DNA from 2 places in the Enterobacter wuhouensis genome. Region 1 is predicted to be linked to the other one. Evidence: predicted binding sites of a transcription regulator. Region 1 holds the regulator's gene; the other holds the start of a gene.
What was found. Region 1 encodes CRP, which controls carbon source genes, mostly activating them, when cyclic AMP is high. Its sites were predicted from a motif close to ATGTGANNNNNNTCACAT; they were not measured.
Positions count from the first base shown of each region.

Region 2: a site for CRP is predicted at 3,688-3,705, ahead of garD (galactarate dehydratase). Genes of this name have one in related genera too.

Region 1 is NZ_CP142124.1:4,391,829-4,399,865, forward strand. It holds gene VPX56_RS21030 (phosphoribulokinase) at 1-519, shown strand, start outside; gene VPX56_RS21035 (OsmC family protein) at 606-1,010, opposite strand; gene crp (cAMP-activated global transcriptional regulator CRP) at 1,321-1,953, shown strand; gene VPX56_RS21045 (YccS/YhfK family putative transporter) at 2,010-4,097, shown strand; gene argD (bifunctional acetylornithine/succinyldiaminopimelate transaminase) at 4,094-5,314, opposite strand; gene pabA (aminodeoxychorismate synthase component 2) at 5,402-5,965, opposite strand; gene VPX56_RS21060 (putative adenosine monophosphate-protein transferase Fic) at 5,996-6,580, opposite strand; gene ppiA (peptidylprolyl isomerase A) at 6,687-7,259, opposite strand; gene tsgA (MFS transporter TsgA) at 7,538-8,037, shown strand, end outside.
Region 2 is NZ_CP142124.1:4,183,785-4,191,821, reverse strand. It holds gene kbaZ (tagatose-bisphosphate aldolase subunit KbaZ) at 1-837, opposite strand, end outside; gene VPX56_RS19930 (DeoR family transcriptional regulator) at 1,077-1,880, shown strand; gene garD (galactarate dehydratase) at 1,994-3,565, opposite strand; gene VPX56_RS19920 (MFS transporter) at 3,980-5,314, shown strand; gene garL (2-dehydro-3-deoxyglucarate aldolase) at 5,330-6,100, shown strand; gene garR (2-hydroxy-3-oxopropionate reductase) at 6,121-7,011, shown strand; gene garK (glycerate 2-kinase) at 7,088-8,037, shown strand, end outside.

The DNA of each region.
Region 1 (8,037 bases):
CAGCCGCTGCCGGAACCCACCGACGTGCTGTTTTACGAAGGGCTGCACGGCGGCGTGGTGACCAACCAGCACGACGTGGCGCGCCACGTGGATCTGCTGGTGGGCGTGGTGCCGATCGTTAACCTGGAATGGATCCAGAAGCTGACGCGCGACATCAGCGAGCGCGGCCATTCGCGCGAGGCGGTGATGGATTCGGTGGTGCGATCTATGGAAGATTACATCAACTTCCTGACGCCACAGTTCTCGCGTACCCATATCAACTTCCAGCGCGTGCCGACGGTGGACACCTCCAACCCGTTTGCGGCGAAAACCATCCCGTCTCTGGATGAGAGTTTTGTGGTGATCCACTTCCGCAATCTGGAAGGCATCGATTATCCCTGGCTGCTGGCGATGCTGCAGGGCTCGTTCATTTCCCACATGAATACGCTGGTGGTGCCGGGCGGAAAAATGGGGCTGGCGATGGAGTTAATTATGACGCCGCTGGTCCAGCGACTGATGGAAGGGAAGCAGATCGCGTGAGTTGTTTTGCCCGGTGGCGCTGCGCTTACCGGGCCTACGGTCGTGCTTTTGTAGGGCGGGTCAGCGAAGCGCCACCCGCCAAAAGATTAAGCCTCGATCACCTCATACGAATGGGTGATTTTTACCGCTTTCTCCAGCATTAACGCCACAGAGCAGTATTTTTCCGCAGAAAGGTCTACGGCGCGTGATACCGCGGCATCTTTCAGCTCTTTACCGGTCACGATAAAGTGCAGATTAATATGCGTGAACAGGCGTGGCGCCTCTTCGCGACGTTCTGACGTGAGCTTCACTTCGCAGTCGGTCACATCGTGACGGCCTTTTTGCAGAATCGACACCACGTCAATCGCGCTGCATCCACCCGCCGCCATCAGCACCATTTCCATCGGGCTTGGGGCCTTGTCGCCGGAGTTACCGTCCATCAAAATCTGGTGCCCGGAAGCGGATTCGCCCAGGAACGTTAAACCTTCAACCCATTTCACACGCGCTTGCATATTCATTAACTCCAACGTTGCATTTTTGGTGACAGATTACGCGCGCGTTACATTTCTCGCAACGGAAGGCGACCTGCATCATGCTGAAGCGAGACACCAGGAGACACGCGGCAAAAGCTATGCTAAAACACTCTGGATGCTACAGTAATACATTGACGTTACACATGTATGCAGAGGACATCAAACTTTACTGGCTGCGAAAATTACGACAGCCGACTTCCCAGGGTATGGGTAAGAATTCGATTGCAACCCCAGAGTCCGGATGCATCTTATGACTCTGGTGACAGCTTATAACAGAGGATAACAGCGCATGGTGCTTGGCAAACCGCAAACAGACCCGACTCTCGAATGGTTCTTGTCTCATTGCCACATTCATAAGTACCCATCGAAAAGCACTCTGATTCACCAGGGTGAAAAAGCCGAGACGTTGTATTACATCGTTAAAGGCTCGGTGGCAGTGCTGATCAAAGATGAAGAAGGGAAAGAGATGATCCTTTCTTATCTGAACCAGGGCGATTTCATCGGCGAACTGGGCCTGTTTGAAGAAGGCCAGGAACGTAGCGCCTGGGTTCGTGCAAAGACAGCATGTGAAGTGGCTGAAATTTCTTACAAGAAGTTCCGTCAGCTGATTCAGGTTAATCCTGACATCCTGATGCGTCTCTCTTCCCAGATGGCGCGTCGCCTGCAGGTCACCTCTGAAAAAGTCGGTAACCTGGCGTTCCTGGACGTGACCGGTCGTATCGCACAGACCCTGCTGAACCTGGCGAAACAGCCAGACGCAATGACCCACCCGGACGGCATGCAAATTAAAATTACCCGTCAGGAAATCGGTCAGATCGTCGGTTGTTCCCGTGAAACAGTAGGCCGTATTCTGAAAATGCTGGAAGATCAGAACCTGATCTCCGCGCACGGTAAAACCATCGTGGTTTACGGAACCCGTTAATTCGGTCAAACGGCGTGCCATCTCAGGGTGGCACGCCGTTTTTGTCTCTATTCCCCATGTGGCGCAGGCTGATTTATCACCCGGAAGTTAACTACGCACTGCGACAAACGTTGGTGTTGTGCCTTCCCGTGGCCGTGGGCCTGATCCTCGGACATCTTCAGCAAGGCCTGCTGTTTTCCCTCGTGCCCGCCTGCTGCAACATCGCCGGTTTGGACACGCCGCATAAACGCTTTTTCAAGCGCCTGATTATCGGCGGCTGCCTGTTTGCCGGCTGTAGCCTTGCCGTACAGCTCCTGCTCGCCCGTGATATTCCGCTCCCGCTGATCCTGACCGTGCTGGCGATGACGCTCGGCGTAACGGCGGAGATCAGTTCGCTTCACGCGCGCCTGCTGCCCGCCTCGCTGATTGCCGCCATATTCACCCTGAGCCTCGCGGGGAATATGCCGATATGGGAACCGCTGCTCATCTACGCCCTCGGCACGCTGTGGTACGGGCTGTTTAACTGGTTCTGGTTCTGGCTGTGGCGGGAGCAGCCGCTGCGTGAATCCCTGAGCCTGCTCTACGTGCAGCTGGCGGATTACTGTGAAGCCAAATATACCCTGCTGACCCAGCACACCGATCCGGAGAAATCCCTTCCGCCGCTGCTGGCGCGCCAGCAAAAGGTGGTCGACCTGATCAGCCAGTGCTATCAGCAGCTGCACATGCTCGCCGCCAATAAAAACCACGAGTACAAGCGGCTGCTGCGCACCTTCCAGGTGGGGCTGGATCTGCAGGAGCATATCTCCGTGAGCCTGCACCATCCGCAGGAGGTGCAAAAGCTGGTCGAGCGCAGCCACGCCGAAGCGGTGATCCGCTGGAACGCCCAGACCGTGTCGGCGCGCCTGCGGGTGCTGGCCGACGATATTCTCTATCACCGCTACCCGACGCGCTTTAACATGGACAAACCGCTCGGCGCGCTGGAAAAAATTGCGCGTCAGCACCCGGATAACCCGGTCGGCCAGTTTGCCGCCTGGCACTTCAGCCGCATCGCCCGCGTATTGCGTACCCAGCGCCCGCTTTATCCTCGCGACCTGATGGCGGATAAACAGAAGCGTCTGCCGCTGCTGCCCGCCCTCAAAAGCTACCTGTCGCTGAAATCCGCCGCCCTGCGCAACGCCGCGCGGATAAGCGTCATGCTCAGCATCGCCAGCCTGATGGGTATGGCGCTGCATCTGCCGAAACCCTACTGGATCTTAATGACCGTGCTGTTCGTGACGCAGAACGGCTATGGCGCCACGCGCGTGCGTATTTTCCACCGGGCTGGCGGCACGATGGCCGGGCTGATTATTGCGGGGGCGACGCTGCATTTCCACGTGCCGGAAGGGTATACGCTGGTCGGGATGCTGGCGATTACGATGGTGAGCTATCTCATCATCCGCAAAAACTACGGCTGGGCGACGGTGGGCTTTACGGTTACGGCGGTGTACACCCTGCAGCTGCTCACGCTCAACGGCGATCAATTCATTATTGCCCGCCTGGTCGATACCCTGATTGGCTGCCTGATTGCCTTCGGCGGCATGGTCTGGCTGTGGCCGCAGTGGCAGAGCGGATTACTGAGGCAAAACGCCCACGACGCGCTGGAGGCCGATCAGCAGGCCATCCGCCTGATCCTGAGCGACGATCCGCAGCCCTCCCCGCTGGCCTACCAGCGCATGAGGGTCAACCAGGCGCACAACGCCCTGTTCAACTCGCTCAACCAGGCGATGCAGGAGCCGGGCTTTAACTCGCACTATCTTGCAGACATGAAGCTGTGGGTGACACACAGCCAGTTTATCGTCGAGCACATTAACGCCATGACCACGCTGGCGCGCGAGCACACCATGCTCACGCCGGATCTGGCGCAGCGCTATTTGCAGTCGTGTGAAATTGCGTTGCAGAGGTGTCAGCAGCGTCTGGAGTACGACGCGCCGGGCGAGTCGGGCGATTCCAATATTCTCGAAGCGCCTGAAACGCTGACCCACGGGCCGATGAGCACCCTGGAGCAGCACCTGCAGCGCGTTCTGGGACATTTGAACACCATGCACACCATTTCATCGGTGGCATGGCGTCAGCGTCCGCATCACGGGATTTGGTTAACGCGTCGATTAAAGCGAACCGAGTATTAACCCTTAACGATCTTCGCGACCGCCGCGGCAAAACGGCTTAACCCGTCTTCAATATCCTTCTCTTCCACCACCAGCGACGGCGCAAAGCGCATTACGTCCGGTCCGGCGTTGAGCACCATCACCCCTTCGTGCGCGGCGGCGTGCAGGAAATCGCGCGCGCGGCCTTTGTACTGCGGCTTCAGCTCGGCGCCAATCAGCAGCCCCATGCCGCGGATTTCGCTGAACACGTCGTACTGCTCATCAATCTGCAGCAGGTGCTTGACAAACAGCTCCCGCTTCGCGTTGACGCCGTTCAACACCTCCGGCGTGTTGATGATATCAAACGCCGCGCTCGCCACGGCGCTCGCCAGCGGGTTGCCGCCGTAGGTAGAGCCGTGAGAACCAACGTGGAACGCAGAGGCAATATCCTGCGTCGTCAGCACCGCGCTGACCGGGAAGCCGCCGCCGAGCGCTTTGGCGCTGGTCAGGATGTCCGGCGTCACGCCGTAGTGCATGTAGGCAAACAGATCCCCGGTGCGCCCCATGCCGCACTGCACTTCATCAAAGACCAGCAGCGCCTGATGCTCGTCGCACAGTTCGCGCAGTCCTTTCAGGAACTCCGGCGTCGCCGCCGTCACGCCGCCTTCGCCCTGAATCGGCTCAACGACGACCGCGCAGGTATGGTCATCCATTACCGCTTTTACCGCGTGCAGATCGTTAAAGGGCACGTGAACGATGTCGGCTGGCTTCGGACCAAACCCGTCTGAGTATTTCGGCTGACCACCAACGGAAACGGTAAAGAACGAGCGTCCGTGGAAAGCGTTATGGAAGGCGATGATTTTGGTTTTGTACGGGCTGTGGCGCGTGGTTGCGTAGTAGCGCGCCAGCTTAAAGGCGGTTTCGTTGGCTTCAGTGCCGGAGTTCATGAACAGCACGCGCTCGGCGAAGGTGGCATCGATGATCTTACGCCCCAGGCGCAGCGCCGGTTCGTTGGTGAACACGTTGCTGGTGTGCCACAGGGTTTCGCCCTGGGTTTTCAGCGCCTCCACCAGCGCAGGATGGCAATGACCCAGCGCCGTCACCGCAATGCCGCCCGCGAAATCCACATACTCTTTGCCCTGCTGATCCCAGACGCGGCTGCCTTTCCCTTTTACAGGGATAAACTCGGCCGGTGCATAAATCGGCAGAATGACTTCATCGAATGTCGCGCGGGTAATTGCTGGTTGTTCAGTTGCCATGTCATGACCATCCATTTTTATGTCACAGTGATTGTGAAAATATAATCACAAAATATGCATAAAAAATCACAGCAAGGCAACAGATATTCAGCGCTTAAGGAAATTCGCCAGCAGCTGGTGGCCCTGCTCGCTGAGGATGCTTTCCGGGTGGAACTGCACGCCTTCGAGATCCCACTCGCGGTGGCGAATCCCCATGATCTCCTGCGACTCGCTCCAGGCGGTCACGTCAAAGCACGCGGGTAAGGTTGGCGGGTCGATTACCAGAGAATGGTAGCGCGTTACGGTTAGGGGATTATTCAACCCGGTGAATACGCCCGTGCCGGCGTGCGTGACGGGTGACGTTTTGCCATGCATCACCTTCGCTGCGCGCACGATGGTCGCGCCAAACGCCTGAGCAATGGCCTGATGGCCGAGGCAGACGCCCAGAATCGGCAGCTTGCCTGCATAACGGCGTATCGCATCAAGCGAGATGCCGGATTCCGACGGCGTGCAGGGGCCCGGTGAGATAACAATTTTCTGCGGAGCCAACTTCTCGATATCTGCCAGGGTTATCTCGTCGTTACGGCGAACGACCACCTCGGCACCCAGCTCGCAGAAATACTGGTAAAGGTTCCAGGTGAAGGAATCGTAGTTATCAATCAGAAGAATCATGGCGGCTCCAGAAAAAAATGCCGCCCTATTTTACTCAGATTCCCGCGCTTCGCTCACTACTTTGGCAAAGATGGCGTTCAGGGCCGTTAAATCCCCCATCGCACCACTCTGGTTAGCCGCTACCCACTGCGCGGGATCGATATCACGCCAGTCCAGCGCGTAGCCCGCGTGGAGTGCCAGCTGCTCAAAGAAGATCCTCTGGGAAATGCCGTTACCGCGCATAAAAGGGTGCAGCATATTGATTTCACAGTAGTAATGGCTAACCCGGTCTGTAAATTCCTCTTTGCTAAGGCCGACCAGATAGTTGTCGTATTCCAGCGCGTCCATCAGGTCGTTCCCCATCTTCTCGATGTACTCGAAATGACAAAAAGGAATGTCGCCCTTAGCGATATCGGCGGTGCGGAACTCGCCAGCCAGCTTAATCTCTCTGCGGTACAGGTGGCGGTGAATGAGGCACAGGTGGGGCAAGCCGGGTGCAGAAGGCCCCAGCGCCAGCGACTCAATTTGAGGATCTGAAGGACCATTGCCTTTTTCGAGCTGGCAGCTGGCCTGAAAATTGACGTTACGCTGCTGTTCCCAGAGACGGGATTTTTGCTTATCGGTGAGTTTTTTCACTTAACGCCTCCCTGAATAGTCCGTTTGCCACAAGTATAAGCAGCAAAACGCGCTTTCGCAGGGAGGGAGACAAAACGCGGGCAAAAGAAACCCGCGTTCAGAAGAGTTACGGCAGAACTTTTGCGGAGAGGATAACCACCGGTTTTGACGGCACATTCTGGTACGGACCGACGTCGTGGGTCGGCACCTGAGAAATCTTGTCGGCCACGTCCATACCTTTCACAATCTTACCGAAAACGGCATAGCCAAAGTCGCGCTGGCCGTGGTCGAGGAAGGCGTTATCCGCCACGTTCAGAAAGAACTGGCTGGTCGCGCTGTCTTTATCCGCTGTACGCGCCATGGAGATGGTGCCGCGCTTGTTCAGCAGGCCGTTGTCCGCTTCGTTTTTGATTGGCGGGTTAGGCTGCTTCTGCTGCATCTGCTCGTTGAAGCCGCCGCCCTGCACCATGAAGCCAGGGATCACGCGGTGGAAGGTGGTGTTGTTATAGAAACCACTGTTCACGTAGTCGAGGAAGTTTTTAACAGAAACAGGGGCTTTCTGGCTGTTCAGTTCCAGCTCAATATTCCCGGCAGAGGTCGTCAGCAGGACGTGAGGGTCACCCTTGGCTGCCAGCGCAGCAGGGGAAACGGCAGAAAGAGCAAACACAGCTGCGACAGCCGCCAGTGTTGATTTGAGCATGAGAATTCCTTAACAAAGCGCAGTATAAAAAGCGAATGGCTTGATTCTAAAGAGCAGTATGAACGTAGACCAGCCTTTTACCTAATTTTACGAAATTGAAACAGTTGTAACCGCGCAAACGATTGGTTATAACGCCTTTTAGTGTGATCAGGATCACACTAAACCCTGCAATTAAGATCGAAAGTTTCCTAAAAGATTTAATTAGATCACTTTCCCGTCTAAAATCTGCCCGCTCAAACGCGATTAATGCGTTTTACTTTACTTTGAACAGGCCAGACATGACTAACAGCAATCGCATCAAGCTCACATGGATCAGCTTCTTCTCCTACGCCCTGACCGGCGCGTTGGTGATCGTCACCGGGATGGTGATGGGAAATATCGCAGACTACTTCCAGCTGCCCGTTTCCAGCATGAGTAACACCTTCACCTTCCTCAACGCGGGGATCCTGATCTCAATCTTCCTGAATGCCTGGCTGATGGAAATCGTCCCGCTGAAAACCCAGCTGCGCTTTGGCTTTGTGCTGATGGTCGCCGCCGTGGCGGGCCTGATGCTGAGCCACAGCATCGCCCTGTTCTCCGCCGCCATGTTCGTGCTCGGTCTGGTCAGCGGGATCACCATGTCGATCGGTACGTTCCTTATTACGCACATGTATGAAGGCCGCCAGCGCGGCGCGCGCCTGCTGTTTACCGACTCCTTCTTCAGCATGGCCGGGATGATTTTCCCGATGGTCGCCGCCGTTCTGCTGGCGCGCAGCATCGAGTGGTACTGGGTGTATGC
Region 2 (8,037 bases), 210 kb from region 1:
CAGCTGGCGAAGCGCCTGCGGCGTCTGGTAATCGGTGGAGTGCGCTTCAAACACCAGCGTGTCGTAGGCTTCAACCATTTTGCTCAGGGCAACGGCTTTCTGCGGCTGATAGTCGCAGACGTGCGCGTGGTCGAACTCCACGCCAGGCTGGACCACCAGGCCAATAATGCGCGGCCAGATGTCGTTTAACCCCTCTTTTTCGAACGCGTGGCGGTGAGCCTCAAGCGTGGCGCGGGCCGCGTCCGGCGTAGTGACCTCAAGCTCGGTGAGCGTCTCGTGTGCGCCGCCGGGAACCGGAACCTCCGTGCCGATAACGTAGACCAGATCGGTGACGCCGAACTGTTCGCGGCAGGTCGCTTCGGCAATCTTCGCCAGACGAGCCGCGCGTTCAGCAACGATGGCATCGGTTAACGGCACCGGATCGTCTTCGCAGGACATGCTGCAGTCGAGGTGGATCTTTTTGAATCCGGCGGCAACATAGCTTTTGATGAGGTCGTCGGCATTGGCCATCGCCTGCTGTGCAGGCAGGTTTTGCCAGCGGTTCGGCCCTAAGTGATCGCCGCCGAGGATCAGCTGTGAGGTCGGAAAATCGAGCGACTCGGCCAGACGGCAGACAAACCCGTAAAAATCTTCGGGCGTCATGCCGGTATAGCCGCCGAACTGATCCACCTGGTTGGAGGTGGCTTCAATCAATAGCGGCGTTTGATGCGACTGTGCGTAACGAATTGCGGCTTCAAGTACCAGGGGATGTGCGGAACAGACGGCGTAAATCCCGTTTGCATTCCCCCGTTTATGTTGTTCCACCATGTGTGTCAGATGTTTCACTTTCCTCTCCATTTCGGATGGTGTTGGTATTCATCTTTCGTTTTGTTTCATTTGATACTGCATCATGGTGTTATAAAAATAAAACGAAAGATAATAGTTTTCCGATCTGTTTCACAAAAGAAACATAATGAAAGGTTTCAGCGCCCGGTCGGCTTGCGTCTGGTCGCCAGACAGGGCTTGCATTCCCGTAAAAGAAAGGCCTTAATAGGCGAAACGAAATGAAACGAAAGTTTATTTATTAAGGAGCTCGTATGAGCAGCACCGATTCATCCGCGGAAAAGCGCATCACCGGTACCAGTGAAAGGCGAGAGCAAATTATTCAGCGGTTGCGGGCGCAGGGAAGCGTGCAGGTTAACGATCTTTCTCATCTCTATGGCGTGTCGACGGTGACGATCCGCAACGATCTGGCGTTCCTTGAGAAGCAGGGCATTGCCGTACGTGCCTACGGCGGCGCCCTGATATGTGAAGGCAATGCGACGGGCGCTGAGCCTTCCGTGGAGGATAAAAGTTCGCTGAATACGGCGGTGAAGCGCAGTATTGCGCAGGCCGCCGCTGAGCTGGTAAAGCCAGGCCACCGCATTATTCTGGATTCCGGCACCACGACGTTTGAAATCGCCCGCATGCTGCGCCAGCATACGGACGTGATTGCGATGACCAACGGGATGAACGTCGCCAATGCGTTGCTGGAAGCGGAAGGGGTAGAGCTGCTGATGACCGGCGGGCATTTGCGCCGTCAATCGCAATCGTTCTACGGCGACCAGGCGGAGCAGTCGCTACAGAATTACCATTTTGACCTTTTATTCCTGGGCGTTGACGCCATCGATCTGGATCGCGGTGTAAGCACGCACAATGAAGACGAGGCCCGCCTGAACCGCAAAATGTGCGAGGTGGCAGAGCGTATTATCGTGGTGACGGACTCCAGCAAGTTTAACCGTTCGAGCCTGCATAAAATCATCGATACGCAAAGGATCGATATGATTATTGTCGACGAAGGGATTCCGGCGGAGAGCCTGGACGGGCTGCGGAAGAGCGGGATTGACATGGTGCTGGTTTAAGAGGTTTTACACCTTTCCCCTCACCCTGCCCTCTCCCCATAGGGGCGAGGGTGAAAAGACCGCACCGAGCAGTCCCCTCTCCCCTATGGGGAGAGGGTTAGGGTGAGGGGCCATCACGTCACCGGTGCCGGATTAAACACCGCCAGCTGATTATGTAATCCCCACCGATCGGAGAAGGTTTTCTTCCGCCCGCTCGCCACGTCCAGAATGAAGTGGAACAGCTTCCAGCCCACGTCCTCAATGCTCTCTTCCCCGGTGGCGATGGTGCCCGCGTTGATGTCCATTAAGTCATACCAGCGGTTCGCCAGCTCGGTGCGGGTCGCCATCTTGATCACCGGCACCGCCATCAGGCCGTACGGCGTGCCGCGTCCGGTGGTGAAGACCTGAACCGTAATGCCGGACGCCACCTGCTGCGTACCGCAAACGAAATCGCTGGCAGGCGTTGCCGCGTAAATCAGGCCGCGTTTGGTTGGGCGCTGCCCGGGTGACAACACTTCCACAATCGCGCTCTGGCCGGATTTGGCAATCGAACCAAGGGCTTTTTCCACCACGTTCGCCAGGCCGCCCTTCTTGTTGCCCGGAGACGGGTTGGCGCTGCGATCGGTTTGGCCCATATCCAGATAGTTATCGTACCAGGCCATCTCCTCCAGCAGGCGTTTGCCCACCTCTTCGTTGACGGCGCGCGGCGTCAGCAGGTGGATGGCGTCACGCACCTCGGTTACCTCGGAGAACATCACCGTCGCGCCGCAGCGCACGAACAGATCGGACGCATAGCCCACCGCCGGGTTAGCAGTGACGCCGGAAAACGCATCGCTGCCGCCGCACTGGGTTCCTACAACCAGGTCAGACGCCGGGCAGGTTTCGCGCTGGCGCCTGTTGAGCTTGTCCAGATGACGTTCAGCCACCTGCAGAATATCGTCGACCATCGATCTAAAGCCGACGTGGTGTTCGTCCTGCAGGCGCACGATGCTGGCCTCGTCCACCGGAATGGCTTTCACATCCTCGGTGCCCTGCAGCAGGCGCTCAGGCTGCAGCTTTTCACAGCCCAGGCCAATCACCATCACCTCGCCGCCAAAGTTCGGGTTAAGGGCGATATTATGAATGGTGCGGATTGGTACCACCGCCGCGGGCGCGTTGATCGCCACGCCGCAGCCGTAAAGGTGGTTCAGGCCGACCACGCCGTCCACGTTCGGGTATTTCGGCAGCAGGTCGCGCTCGATGATTTTCAACACGTAATCCACCACGCCCGCCACGCAGTGCACGCTGGTGGTAATACCGAGCAGGTTCTTGGTGCCGACGCTGCCGTCCGCGTTGCGATAGCCTTCAAAGGTATAACCTTCCAGCGGCGGAAGCGGCTCGGGAACGCGGGTCGCCAGCGGCAGGGTGTTCAGCGGCGGTGCCTTGGGTAGCTCCACCAGCGACTCCTCAATCCAGCTTCCCTGCGGGATGGCGCGAACGGCATAGCCAATCACTTCACCGTAGCGCACGATTTCACCGTGAGCCGGGATATCCACCAGCGCGACTTTATGCCCCTGCGGAATATGCTCAATCAGTTCCAGCCCGTCCGGGAAACGGGTTCCCGCTTTTAAGCCGTTGTCGTTGACAATAATCGCCACGTTATCGGTGTCGTGTACTTTTATATAGAACGCCGTCGGCGATGCCTGTCGAATTTCAATGTCGGCCATTGTTCAGTATTCTCCAGCAAAGTGTCTGATAATTAATGCGGCCAGATGGATTTTTATTTTCTTATTATCGAAATAAAGATGCCGCTTCTTAAATAAAGAATGTCAGGACTTAGGGTATAAAAATGTGATCCGGATCACTCCCTAATGCGAGACATCATGCCCGTTAGCCCCTAATGCCTGATTCTGTGCATCAGCGCCCAGTGCCTTGTGCATATGCTCAAAATATTATTTATATAGGCCGCGATAATTGAGCGTTATTACAATGTGCGAATACCGGGTGATGATTATACTGAATCACGATTTCATTGCATCTGGTTAATTACCTGATATTGCCTGCTATCGATAAATAATCAGGGAATACTCCTTCATAAAAATTATAAATATAAAACTATCGATGTGCCCGAGGAAATAAACATGATTCTGGATACCGCTGTAGAATCGAAAAAGGGGATACCCACCCGTTATTTAATTCTGCTGATTATATTTATCGTTACGTCCATCAACTATGCTGACCGTGCCACGCTGTCGATTGCCGGCACCGAGGTGGCGAAAGAGCTGCAGCTGAGCGCCGTCTCGATGGGGTATATCTTCTCCGCCTTCGGCTGGGCCTACCTGCTGATGCAAATCCCCGGCGGCTGGCTGCTGGATAAGTTCGGCTCGAAAAAGGTTTACACCTACAGCCTGTTCTTCTGGTCGCTGTTCACCTTCCTGCAGGGCTTTGTGGATCTCTTCCCGCTGGCCTGGGCGGGCATTTCAATGTTTATCATGCGCTTTATGCTCGGCTTCTCGGAAGCGCCGTCATTCCCGGCGAACGCCCGCATCGTGGCGGCCTGGTTCCCGACTAAAGAGCGCGGCACCGCGTCTGCGTTGTTTAACGCGGCGCAGTATTTCTCGCTGGCGATCTTCTCTCCGCTGCTGGGCTGGCTGACCTTCGCCTGGGGCTGGGAACACGTCTTCACCGTCATGGGAGTGATTGGTTTCGTGCTGACCGGCGTATGGGTCAAGTACATCCATAACCCGACCGACCACCCGCGCATGTCCGGGCAGGAGCTGAAGTTCATTACCGAAGGCGGTGCCGTGGTCGATATGGACCACAAAAAGCCGGGTGCGCAGGCGGCGAGCGGCCCGAAACTCCACTACATCAAACAGTTATTGACCAACCGCATGATGCTGGGCGTCTTTTTTGGTCAATACTTTATAAACACCATCACCTGGTTCTTCCTCACCTGGTTCCCGATTTATCTGGTGCAGGAAAAAGGGATGTCGATTCTGAAGGTCGGTCTGGTGGCCTCCATCCCGGCGCTGTGCGGCTTTGCAGGCGGCGTGCTGGGCGGGGTGTTCTCGGATTACCTGATTAAGCAGGGCAAGTCGATAACGCTGGCGCGCAAGCTGCCGATTGTGCTGGGCATGCTGCTGGCATCATCCATCATCCTGTGTAACTACACCAACAACACCACGCTGGTGGTGGCCCTGATGGCGCTGGCGTTCTTCGGCAAAGGCTTTGGTGCCCTCGGCTGGCCGGTCATTTCCGACACCGCGCCAAAAGAGATTGTCGGCCTGTGCGGCGGGGTGTTTAACGTCTTTGGTAACGTGGCGTCTATCGCGACGCCGCTGGTAATTGGTTATCTGGTCAGTGAGCTGCATTCTTTCAACGCGGCACTGGTATTCGTTGGCTGTTCAGCGTTAATGGCGATGGTCTGCTACCTGTTCGTGGTAGGCGACATTAAACGTATGGAATTGCAGAAATAAGCAAAGGTATAAGCGATGAGTAACGATATCTTCCCGAACAAGTTTAAAGCGGCCCTCGCGGCGAATCAGATCCAGATTGGCTGCTGGTCTGCCCTGGCGAACCCCATCAGCACCGAAGTGCTGGGCCTGGCCGGGTTCGACTGGCTGGTGCTGGACGGCGAACATGCGCCAAACGATATCAGCACCTTTATTCCGCAGCTGATGGCGCTGAAAGGCAGCCACAGCGCGCCGGTGGTGCGCGTGCCGACCAACGAGCCGGTGATCGTCAAGCGCCTGCTGGATATCGGTTTCTACAACTTCCTGATCCCGTTCGTGGAGACCGAAGAAGAAGCGGTGCAGGCCGTGGCCTCTACCCGCTACCCGCCGGAAGGCATTCGCGGCGTGTCGGTGTCGCACCGCGCCAACATGTTTGGCACCGTGCCGGACTACTTCGCGCAGTCCAATAAGAACATCACCATCCTGGTGCAGATCGAGAGCCAGCAGGGCGTGGATAACGTCGATGCCATCGCCGCAACCGACGGCGTGGACGGCATCTTCGTCGGGCCAAGCGACCTGGCGGCCGCCTTCGGCCACCTGGGAAATGCGGGACATCCGGAGGTGCAGCGCGCCATTCAGCACATTTTCGCCCGCGCCAAAGCGCACGGCAAACCGTGCGGCATTCTGGCCCCGGTTGAAGCGGACGCCCGCCGCTACCTGGAATGGGGCGCGACCTTTGTTGCGGTCGGCAGCGACCTCGGCGTGTTCCGCTCCGCCACGCAGAAATTAGCAGACGCATTTAAAAAATAACCATCATTGAGGAAAAAGTTATGACGCTGAAAGTGGGCTTTATTGGCTTAGGTATCATGGGTAAACCAATGAGTAAAAACCTCATTAAAGCGGGTTACTCACTGGTGGTGCTAGACCGTAATTCAGACGCCGTGGCGGAAGTGATTTCAGCCGGTGCAGAAGCGGCCACCACGGCCAAAGCGGTTGCCGAGCAGTGCGATGTGATCATCACCATGCTGCCAAATTCCCCGCACGTAAAAGAAGTGGCGCTGGGCGAAAACGGCATTATCGACGGCGCGAAGCCGGGCCTGGTGGTTATCGACATGAGCTCTATTGCCCCGCTGGCCAGCCGAGAAATTAGCGAGGCGCTGAAGGTGAAGGGCGTGGATATGCTGGACGCGCCGGTGAGCGGCGGCGAGCCAAAAGCCATCGACGGCACGCTGTCGGTGATGGTGGGCGGCGACAAGGCGATTTTCGACAAATATTACGACCTGATGAAAGCGATGGCGGGTTCCGTGGTGCATACCGGTGAAATCGGGGCGGGTAACGTCACCAAGCTGGCGAACCAGGTGATTGTCGCCCTGAACATTGCGGCGATGTCAGAAGCGCTGACCCTGGCCACCAAGGCGGGCGTAAACCCGGATCTGGTTTATCAGGCGATCCGCGGTGGCCTGGCGGGCAGCACCGTGCTGGATGCCAAAGCGCCGATGGTGATGGATCGTAACTTCAAGCCGGGTTTCCGCATCGACCTGCACATTAAAGATCTGGCGAACGCGCTGGATACGTCCCACGGCGTGGGCGCGCAGCTGCCGCTGACCGCCGCGGTGATGGAGATGATGCAGGCGCTGCGCGCGGATGGGCTGGGTACAGCCGACCACAGCGCCATCGCGTGCTACTACGAAAAACTGGCGAAAGTGGAAGTTGCTCGCTAATGACGTCCTGCCCGGTGGCGCTGCGCTTACCGGGCCTACGGTCCAGGCCGGATCCGTGCTGTAACAGGCTACAACTATGAAAATCGTAATCGCTCCAGACTCTTATAAAGAAAGCCTTTCTGCCACCGAGGTAGCTCAGGCGATAGAAAAAGGATTTCGGGAGATTTTTCCCGACGCACTTTATGTTTCTGTGCCTGTTGCTGACGGTGGAGAAGGTACGGTCGAAGCGATGATCGCCGCCACCCGGGGCACGGCACAGCACGCCGTCGTCACCGGCCCGCTGGGGGAAAAGGTCAACGCCTGCTGGGGGATGTCGGGCGATGGCAGCACCGCATTTATCGAGATGGCGGCGGCCAGCGGCCTGGCGCTAGTGCCCCCCGCGCAGCGTAACCCGCTCGTGACCACTTCACGCGGCACGGGGGAGCTTATCCTCAGCGCGCTGGATAAAGGCGCACGCAATATTATTATCGGCATTGGCGGCAGCGCTACGAATGATGGCGGCGCCGGCATGATACAGGCGCTGGGCGCGAAGCTCACTGACGCGAACGGTACGGAGATCGGCCACGGCGGTGGCAGCCTGATGGCCCTTAACAGCGTTGATATTTCGGGCCTGGACGAGCGCCTTGAAGGGTGTTCGATCCGCGTGGCCTGCGACGTCACCAATCCGCTGGTGGGGGAAAAGGGGGCGTCACGCATTTTTGGCCCGCAGAAAGGGGCGACGGAAGGGATGATCCTCGAGCTGGACGCCAACCTCAGCCACTATGCCGATGTCATTAAAAAATCCCTGCGTATCGACGTGAAGCACGTACCGGGCGCGGGCGCGGCGGGCGGCATGGGCGCCGCGCTGATGGCCTTCCTCGGGGCAGAGCTTAAGAGCGGGATTGAGATTGTCACGCAGGCGCTTAACCTCGAAGAACATATCCACGACTGCACCTGGGTGCTGACGGGAGAAGGGCGCATCGACAGCCAGAGCATTCACGGCAAAGTGCCCGTTGGCGTAGCGAACGTCGCCAAAAAATACCATAA